2 regions of the Halomonas sp. DP5N14-9 genome follow, and region 1 is predicted to be linked to the other one. Evidence: predicted binding sites of a transcription regulator. Region 1 holds the regulator's gene; the other holds the start of a gene.
The links. Region 1 encodes sigma-54, which starts transcription at its own class of promoters, with help from an activator protein. Its sites were predicted from a motif close to TGGCACNNNNNTTGCTNT; they were not measured.
Positions count from the first base shown of each region.

Region 1 (4,363 bases):
ACAAGGAGAGGGAAGACGTCAGGCGTCTTCGTCGAAGCGTGCGTCGAACAGTGCCTCCAGAGCGTCCAGCACCGCGTCCGCGTCCTTGCCTTCGGCCTCCAGGGTCAGCTCCGTACCGCAGGGGGCGGCCAGCATCAGCAGCGACATGATGTTGGCGGCGTCACCCGAGCGGCTGCCATGGTGGACGGTGACGGTGGCGTCAAAGGGTTGGCAGCAGGTGACCAGGCGTGTCGCGGCGCGTGCATGCAGGCCGCGACGATTGGTCAGGGTCAGGGTGCGTCGGGCCACGCCTAGAGTCCTCCGCTGTCCAGTCGGCGTTGCTGGCCGAGTTCGCGGTGGCGTAGACGGACGCGGGGATGCTGGTCGGCCAGGGCCGAGGCGATTCCCTCGGCCAGGTAGACCGAACGATGCTGTCCTCCGGTGCAGCCCACCGCCACGGTGAGGTAGCTGCGCTGGCTTTGCTGATAGCGCGGTAGCCAGGTGCGCACCCAGGCGAGAATGTCGCGCTTCATGTCGGCGACGTCCTGATAGCGTTCGAGGAAGTCGATGACGCTGGGATCGCAGCCATTGGCATCACGCAGCGATGGTTCCCAGTAGGGATTGGGCAGACAGCGGGCATCGAACACGATGTCTGCATCCGGCGGCACGCCACGCTTGAAGCCGAAGGACTCCACGGTCAGGCTCAACTGGCCGCTGCGGTGGTCGGCGACCTGTTCGGCGATGCGCGAACGCAGTTCGTGCACCGACAGGCGAGAGCTGTCGATGACCAGATCGGCCAGGTCTCGAATACCCGAAAGGGCCTTCTGTTCGGACTCGATGGCTTCCGCCAGGGTCATGTCGCTATCACGGGTCAGGGGGTGACGGCGCCGCGTGTGGGAATAACGCTCGAGCAGAATTCGCGCATCACTGGTCAGGTAGACCACCTGGCAGTCGATCGGACTCTGCTTGAGGGACGCCAGCTGGGCGGGGAAGCGTTCCAGTGCCTCAGGCAGGTTGCGGGCGTCGACGCTGACGGCGATACGGCGGGAATGACCGTTTTCCAGCTCGTCCACCAGGGCGCCCAGCAAGGTCGCGGGAAGGTTGTCGATGGCGTAGAACCCCAGGTCCTCCAGGGCTTGAAGGGCCACGGACTTTCCCGAGCCGGAGCGACCACTGATGATCACGAGCTGCATGTCCTGTCTCCTTGGGCAGGCGTCCATTGCTGATGGCCTAGGCAAGGCCGCGATCAGGAGGGAGTGTCGTCCCCTGGCGCCTGTTGGCGGATGGCTTCCTGCAGGCGCTCGTGAAGCTCGCGCTGGGAGCTGGCGTGGCGCAGACGGTGACGTGTGTCGGCGTCGTTCATGACGCCGGCGACCTGGCCGAGCAGGGCGAGATGGGCGTCGTCGGCCTCTTCCGGTACCAGCAGCACGAACACCAGATCGACGGGCTCACCATCAATGGCATCGAAGTCGACAGGTTCCGCGAGTTTGAGGAAGCCGGAGATGGGCGCCTTGCAGTGGGGGTTGCGGGCATGGGGAATGGCGACGCCATTGCCTATGCCGGTACTGCCCAGGCGCTCACGTCCGATCAGCCGACTGAAGACCTCCTGGCTGTCCAGGCTCGGGGTGTTCTGCGCAATGAAGGTGCTGAAAAACTCCAGCACCCTCTTCTTGCTGCCTCCCGGGACATCGAACAATGTGCGCTCGGGAGGGAGAATGGCTTCCAATGTCATGAGAGTCAGCGAATTCCGGCGCCTTGGGCGCGGGCTTGGGATTTTTCCTTGTGCTTGACCAGCTGGCGGTCCAGCTTGTCGGCAAGGGCGTCGATAGCAGCATACATGTCGCCGTCCTGCGCTTCGGCATGCAGGTCGGCACCGGCGGCGTGAAGGGTGCAGGCGGCCAGCTGGCGTTCCTTTTCCACCGAGAGGGTCACCTGGACGTTGGTGATGTTGTCGTAGTGGCGCTCCACACGGGTGAGCTTCTCTTGTACGTAGTCACGCAGGGGATCGGTCAATTCGACGTGGTGGCCGGTGATGTTGACTTGCATGACAGGCTCCTTGCTCTTTCGGGTGGTGGCTTGATTGTAACCCTTTTTCCGATCCTGCAAACCCCCTCGACGCTACGCAGAAAGACGCAGATGTCATGCGAAATTTCAAGTGCTTGCGCTTTCCCGATAACTAGGCTAGCGACGCCGCAGCGCAAGGCCTCAGCGCAGTCGCTTGCGCTCGCTGGAAGACGGAATATTCATGGCTTCCCGGTACTTTGCCACGGTGCGTCTGGCGACATTGACGCCGTCTTCCGCCAGCAATTCCACCAGTTTGCTGTCCGACAGAGGTTTGCGGGCAGGTTCCTTTTGAATCAACGATTTGATCATGGCGCGGATGGCGGTACTGGAATGGGCGTCGCCATCCTGGCCGACCTGGCTCGAGAAAAAATACTTCAACTCGAACACGCCGCGAGGCGTGTGCACGAACTTCTGGGTGGTCACGCGGGAGATGGTGGACTCGTGCATCTCCACCTTGTCTGCGATATCGGCCAGCACCAACGGTTTCATGGCCGCTTCTCCCTGCTCGAGGAAGTCGATCTGACGCACCATGATTTCCCGGCCGACCTTCAGCAAGGTGTCGTTGCGGCTGGACAGACTCTTGATCAGCCAGCGCGCCTCCTGCAGGTGGTCCTTGAGGAACTGGTTGTCCTGGCTCTTGTCCGCGCGCCGAATCAGCGCAGCGTAGTCGGGCTGGATGCGCAGTCGGGGCATTGCATCCGGGTTGAGTTCAACTCGCCAGCCCTCTTCGGTGTGGCGCACCACCAGGTCGGGTATGACGTAGTCGTTATCGCTGTCACCGAACTGGCTGCCGGGACGTGGGTCGAGGCTCCGGATCAGCTCGATGACGCTGTCGAGTTGGTCGTCATCGAGTCCTAGTCGGCGCTTCAGCAGACGTCGGTCGCCGCTGGCCAGCGCCTCGAGAAACTGTCTTACCAGTCGTCCGGCCTGGGGCAGCAGGACGGTATCGCGAGGCAGGCTATCCAGTTGCAGCATCAAACACTCGCGCAGGTCGCGGGCGAACACTCCGGTCGGTTCGAACTGTTGCAGCCGAACCAGCACCGCCTCCACCTCGGCGAGGGGAGGGGGGCGACGACCGTCTTGCTCGAGCCCCTGGGCAATGTCATCCAGTGTCTGCTCGAGATAGCCGTCGGCGTTGACCGCGTCGAGCAGGCTCTCGGCGATCAGGCGCTCCTGGTCGCTGACGTCGAGCATCGCCAGTTGCCAGCTCAGGTGGCTGTGCAGTGACTGGGAGCTTGCCTGGCGCTCGAAATCCGGCGCCTCGCCACTGCCGGCGGGGGTGGTGCCCAGGTCCTGGTAGGTGTCGGACCAGTCGCTGTCCACACTGAGTTCCGAGGGAATCTGATCCGCCCAGTCATCTTCCACGGCTTCCCTGGTCTGCTGTTCGCCGAACTCGTCCTCGAGTTCGAGCATGGGGTTGGCCTCCAGCGCCTGCTGGACCTCCTGGCGCAGGTCCAGGGTCGAAAGCTGCAGCAGGCCGATCGCCTGTTGCAGTTGCGGGGTCATGGTCAGCTGGGTACCGATGCGCAGCTGCAGTGACGCCTTGAGGGCCATGGGTCGGGATCCACCAGTGTTGTCGAAAGGCTTTACCCTAACGACGAGTCATCAGACATGCAAGCATCTTGCCAAGTTGGTGTTTTTTGACCTGTGGGAGGGAGTGTAAAGGTCGATGTGGAACAACTTGGTAGGGGGGAGGTGCTTCTTTCGAGGGAGGCCCTGTGTGCAAGGTGAGGCCGACCCTTTCGGGGCCGGCGGTTGGATGCTGATGCTGGCAAATGTTGCGGCCGCTTGATGCGACTGCGACTGCGACTGCGGCTGTCGGGCGGCCCTGCGGTCTAGAGGCGGAAGTTCTCGCCCAGGTAGACCTCCTTGACGCGCTGGTTGGCGAGGATGGACTCGGCGCTGCCCTCGGCGATGATCTGGCCGTCGCCGACGATGTAGGCACGATCGCAGATATCGAGGGTCTCGCGCACGTTGTGATCGGTGATCAGGACGCCGATATCGCGGGCCTTGAGTTGACGAATGATGGACTTGATCTCGCCCACCGAGATCGGGTCGACCCCGGCGAAGGGTTCATCGAGGAGGATAAAGGCCGGCTCGGTGGCCAGGGCGCGAGCGATCTCGACCCGGCGCCGCTCCCCGCCGGACAGGCTCATGCCGGGGTTGTCGCGAATATGGCTGACGTGGAAATCCTCGAGGAGTTGCTCGAGACGTGCTTCTCGGCCCTCGCGGTCGAGGTCCTTGCGGGTCTCGAGGATCGCCATGATGTTGTCGGCCACCGACAGCTTGCGAAAGATCGAAGCCTCCTGAGGCAGGTAGC
Region 1 is NZ_JAHVHR010000024.1:148,534-152,896, forward strand. Features, by position in the region: gene KUW00_RS13620 (HPr family phosphocarrier protein) at 19-288, opposite strand; gene rapZ (RNase adapter RapZ) at 291-1,172, opposite strand; gene ptsN (PTS IIA-like nitrogen regulatory protein PtsN) at 1,226-1,711, opposite strand; gene hpf (ribosome hibernation-promoting factor, HPF/YfiA family) at 1,717-2,025, opposite strand; gene KUW00_RS13640 (RNA polymerase factor sigma-54) at 2,185-3,597, opposite strand; gene lptB (LPS export ABC transporter ATP-binding protein) at 3,879-4,363, opposite strand, start outside.

Region 2 (4,363 bases), on a different contig from region 1:
GACAGCGACACGCAACCCGACACGCCAACCGACACGCTGGATGCAACCCCCAGGGAGGCCACCCCATGAGCTTTCTTCAGAGCCTGGCCGATCGCGATCGGGTCTTCGACTTCCTGGTCCCGGAACAATCGCCGGTCGACGTGCGCCACGGCCCGATCCTCTATCTCGAGGACGTGTCGGTGAGCTTCGACGGCTTCAAGGCCATCAATGATCTCAACCTGACCATCGACGACGGCGAACTGCGCTGCATCATCGGCCCCAACGGTGCTGGCAAGACCACCATGATGGACATCATCACCGGCAATACGCGCCCGGATCAGGGCAGCGTGTGGTTCGGCAGCCGCCACAACCTGTTGACCAAGAACGAGCCGGAGATCGCCCGGCTCGGCATCGGGCGCAAGTTCCAGAAGCCCACGGTGTTCGAGGCGCTGACGGTGTTCGAGAACCTCGAGCTGGCGATGGCCATGGACAAGAGTCTGTGGCCGACCCTCAAGGCGCGCATGACCGGGGAGGTGCTGGCGCGAATCGAGGAGGTGCTCGAGACGGTGGGCCTGGCGTCGCTCAGTCGCCGCCAGGCGGGCATCCTGTCCCACGGACAGAAGCAGTGGCTCGAGATCGGCATGCTGTTGATGCAGCGCCCTCGACTGTTGCTGGTCGACGAGCCGGTGGCGGGGATGACCGAGCAGGAGATGGAGCGTACCGCAGAGCTGTTGTTGAGCCTCGCCGGCAAGCACTCGGTGGTGGTGGTGGAGCACGACATGGGCTTTGTGCGTTCGATCGCCCGCACGGTGACGGTGCTGCATCAGGGTTCGGTGCTGGCCGAGGGCAGTATGGACAAGGTGGCAAGCGACCCCAGGGTGATCGAGGTCTACCTGGGTGGCGACGAGGAGGCGGCATGATCGGACTGGAGCGAGTACCTCAGCAGTCTTCGGTAAGAGCGCTGTACTGGGCGGACGGCGCATCCCGCGGCAGGCTGGCCACGCTGTGGGCGAAGGTCTGCGGCCGGTGGGCGCGAGAGACAGGCAAGGAGGTGGATCGATGCTGAGCATTCGCGGGCTCAATCAGTTCTATGGCGAGAGCCACACCCTGTGGGATCTCGATCTCGACGTGCCCAGGGCGGCCTGTACCTGTGTGCTGGGTCGTAATGGCGTCGGCAAGACCACCCTGATGAAAGCGATCATGGGCGAGGTGCCGATCACCGGCGGTGAGCTTCACTACGCCGACGGTGTCGCGCTGGAGAAGCGTCGCCTCGAGGATCGCTCACGCCTGGGCGTGGGCTATGTGCCCCAGGGACGCCAGATCTTTCCGCTGATGACGGTGGAGGAGAATCTGCGCACTGGCCTTGCCGCCCGTGGTGATGGCCTGCGCCAGGTGCCCGAACGGATCTATGAGCTGTTCCCGGTACTCAAGGAGATGCGTCACCGGCGTGGCGGCGATCTGTCCGGCGGTCAGCAGCAGCAGCTGGCGATCGGGCGCGCCCTGGTGATCGAGCCGAAGCTGTTGATCCTCGACGAGCCGGGGGAGGGCATCCAGCCCAATATCGTCGCCCAGATCGGCGAAGTCATCCGTCGGTTGATCGCCGATGATGGGCTGACCGTGCTGCTGGTGGAGCAGAAACTGCCCTTTGCCCGACGCTTCGCCGACCACTTCGCCATCCTCGATCGTGGGCGGAGAGTCGCCGTCGGTGATATCGGTGAGCTCGACGACGCCGTGGTGAAGCGCTACCTGACCGTCTGAGCGGTAGCGCGTCAATCAGGGTGAATCGCTGCACATCAATGGTGCGCAATCGTAAGGTTGCGCACTTTTTTTGTGCGCGACCAAAGGCGTGCTTTTCTCTGGTGCAATCCTTGGGTGCTCTATAAGAATTTGAAAAATAAGTAGAAAAATAGAGATTCGAGAAGCTGGTACGGGGCTTGCACCTTGATTGGGCAATGGTGGTGGCCTTTTTTACTTTCGCTTGCCACGCCGACTCGACGGACCGCCCGGGAGAGCCATGAGCGCGCAGACAACACAGGATTCGACCGATCGGCACGGCCATCGTTTCGACGCAGGACGGCGCTGGGAGGCCAGCCTCGATCTCGGCTTTCGCCATGATGGCCAGGCCACTCGCCTCTATCGGGTGGATCATCGCGGCCCCCTGCGGGTGCAGCGTCCCTTCTATCCCGAAGGCCGCGACGGCACCTGCCACGTCTATCTGCTGCATCCCCCGGGGGGCCTGGTCAGCGGCGATATCCTGGATATCCAGGCGCGGGTGGGCGCGGGCGCGCGGGCACTGCTGACCACACCGGCGGCCAACAAGCTGTATCGGGCCGACCGCAACGCCGTGGCCTGGTCCCAGCGCACTCGTCTGGTGGTCGAGGAGGGCGGGCTGCTCGAGTGGTTGCCCCAGGAAACCATCGCCTTCGACGGCTCGCGAGGGGTGCAGGCCACCGAGATCGAGCTTTCCGGCAGCGCCCGCTGCCTGGGCTGGGAGGTGCTGGCGCTGGGCCGGCCGGCCAGTGACCTGCCGTTTGCCAGCGGCCACCTCGAACAGCGCTTTCGGTTATCCCGGGACGGACGACCACTGTGGATCGAGCGCCAGCCCCTCGACCCTGACCATCGTCGTTTTCACGGCGCCTGGGGGCAGCGAGGGTGCAGCGTCCAGGCAACCCTGTGGGCGGTCGGGCTCGAAAACGAGTCCGCGGCGATCGAACGTCTGCGCCAAGGGTTGGGGCAGGGAGGGAATGACCTTGCCGGCAGTCCCGGCGCTGGTGAAGCCGAGCGCTGGGCGGTCACCGTGCGTGATGGCGTCCTGCTGCTGCGCTACCTCGGTCACTCGCGGCGCGAGGCCTGGTCGCTGTGCGAGGCGGCCTGGACGTTGCTGCGTCCGATGCTGATGGATCGCGAGGCCTGTGTGCCGCGCATCTGGTTTACCTGAATGTCATGCCGGGCGGGACAGGCGACCCCTGGCCACCCTGACCAACATCGAGGATGAAAGGATGGAGCTGACACCGCGTGACAAGGACAAGCTCTTGCTGTTTACCGCTGGCCTGGTGGCCGAGCGGCGACGCGCCAAGGGGCTCAAGCTGAACTATCCCGAGGCGGTGGCCTTGATCAGCTGCGAGATCATGGAGGGAGCCCGGGAAGGCCTGAGTGTGGCCGAGATGATGAGCCGAGGGCGCCAGATACTGGGGCGTGACGAGGTGATGGAAGGGGTGGCGGAAATGGTCGACGAGGTACAGGTCGAGGCCACCTTTCCTGACGGCACCAAGCTGGTAACGGTGCACAACCCGATCTCGTGAGGTTGCCAGGCCCCGGCTTGATCCGGGGGCGACGCGACAGGCTCATACGCTGATACCAATAGGGAGGGCGCGGGATGATCCCCGGAGAATACCAACTGAAGGACGGTGACATCGCCCTGTGCGAGGGTCGCGACAGGGTCACGCTGGAGGTAGCCAATCGCGGAGATCGACCGATTCAGGTCGGATCCCACTATCACTTCGCCGAGACCAACCCGGCACTGGCGTTCGATCGCGACAGGGCGCGGGGCTTTCGTCTGGACGTGGCCGCCGGCAGCGCGGTGCGCTTCGAGCCGGGGCAGAGCCGTGAGGTCACCCTGGTGAGCTTCGCCGGACGTCGTCATATCTACGGCTTTCGCGGTGAAGTCATGGGCGCGCTGGACGATGCGGGCGCGCACAGCGGCGACAGCGGTCAGGAGGACGCCCGATGAAGATCAGTCGTCAGGCTTATGCCGACATCTATGGCCCCACCGTCGGCGACCGGGTGCGCCTGGGAGACACCGAGCTGTGGATCGAGGTAGAAAAGGACGCCACCCACTACGGCGACGAGGTCAAGTTCGGTGGTGGCAAGGTCATTCGTGACGGTATGGGGCAGAGCCAGCGTCTCGACCAGACGGTGATGGACACCGTCATCACCAATGCCCTGATCCTTGACTGGTGGGGCATCGTCAAGGCCGACGTGGGCCTCCAGGCGGGTCGCATCGCCGCCATCGGCAAGGCCGGCAATCCAGACACCCAGCCGGACGTCACCATCGTGATCGGACCCGGCACCGAGGTCATCGCCGGCGAGGGCAAGATCCTCACCGCCGGAGCCATCGACGCCCACGTGCACTTCATCTGTCCGCAGCTGGTGGACGAGGCCCTGGCCAGCGGCATCACCACCATGCTGGGGGGCGGTACCGGGCCTGCCACCGGATCGAACGCCACCACCTGCACGCCGGGGGGCTGGCACATCCACCAGATGCTCAAGGCTTGCGACAGCCTGCCGATGAACATCGGTCTGCTCGGCAAGGGCAACGCCAGCCTGCCTGAAGCGCTGGAGGCCCAGATCGAAGCGGGCGCCATGGGGCTCAAGCTGCACGAGG
Region 2 is NZ_JAHVHR010000013.1:90,902-95,264, forward strand. Features, by position in the region: gene urtC (urea ABC transporter permease subunit UrtC) at 1-69, shown strand, start outside; gene urtD (urea ABC transporter ATP-binding protein UrtD) at 66-899, shown strand; gene urtE (urea ABC transporter ATP-binding subunit UrtE) at 1,039-1,737, shown strand; gene KUW00_RS09135 (urease accessory protein UreD) at 1,994-2,917, shown strand; gene ureA (urease subunit gamma) at 2,979-3,281, shown strand; gene KUW00_RS09145 (urease subunit beta) at 3,356-3,709, shown strand; gene ureC (urease subunit alpha) at 3,706-4,363, shown strand, end outside.
Region 2: the regulator sigma-54 is predicted to act here: its motif matches at 1,903-1,920, upstream of KUW00_RS09135 (urease accessory protein UreD).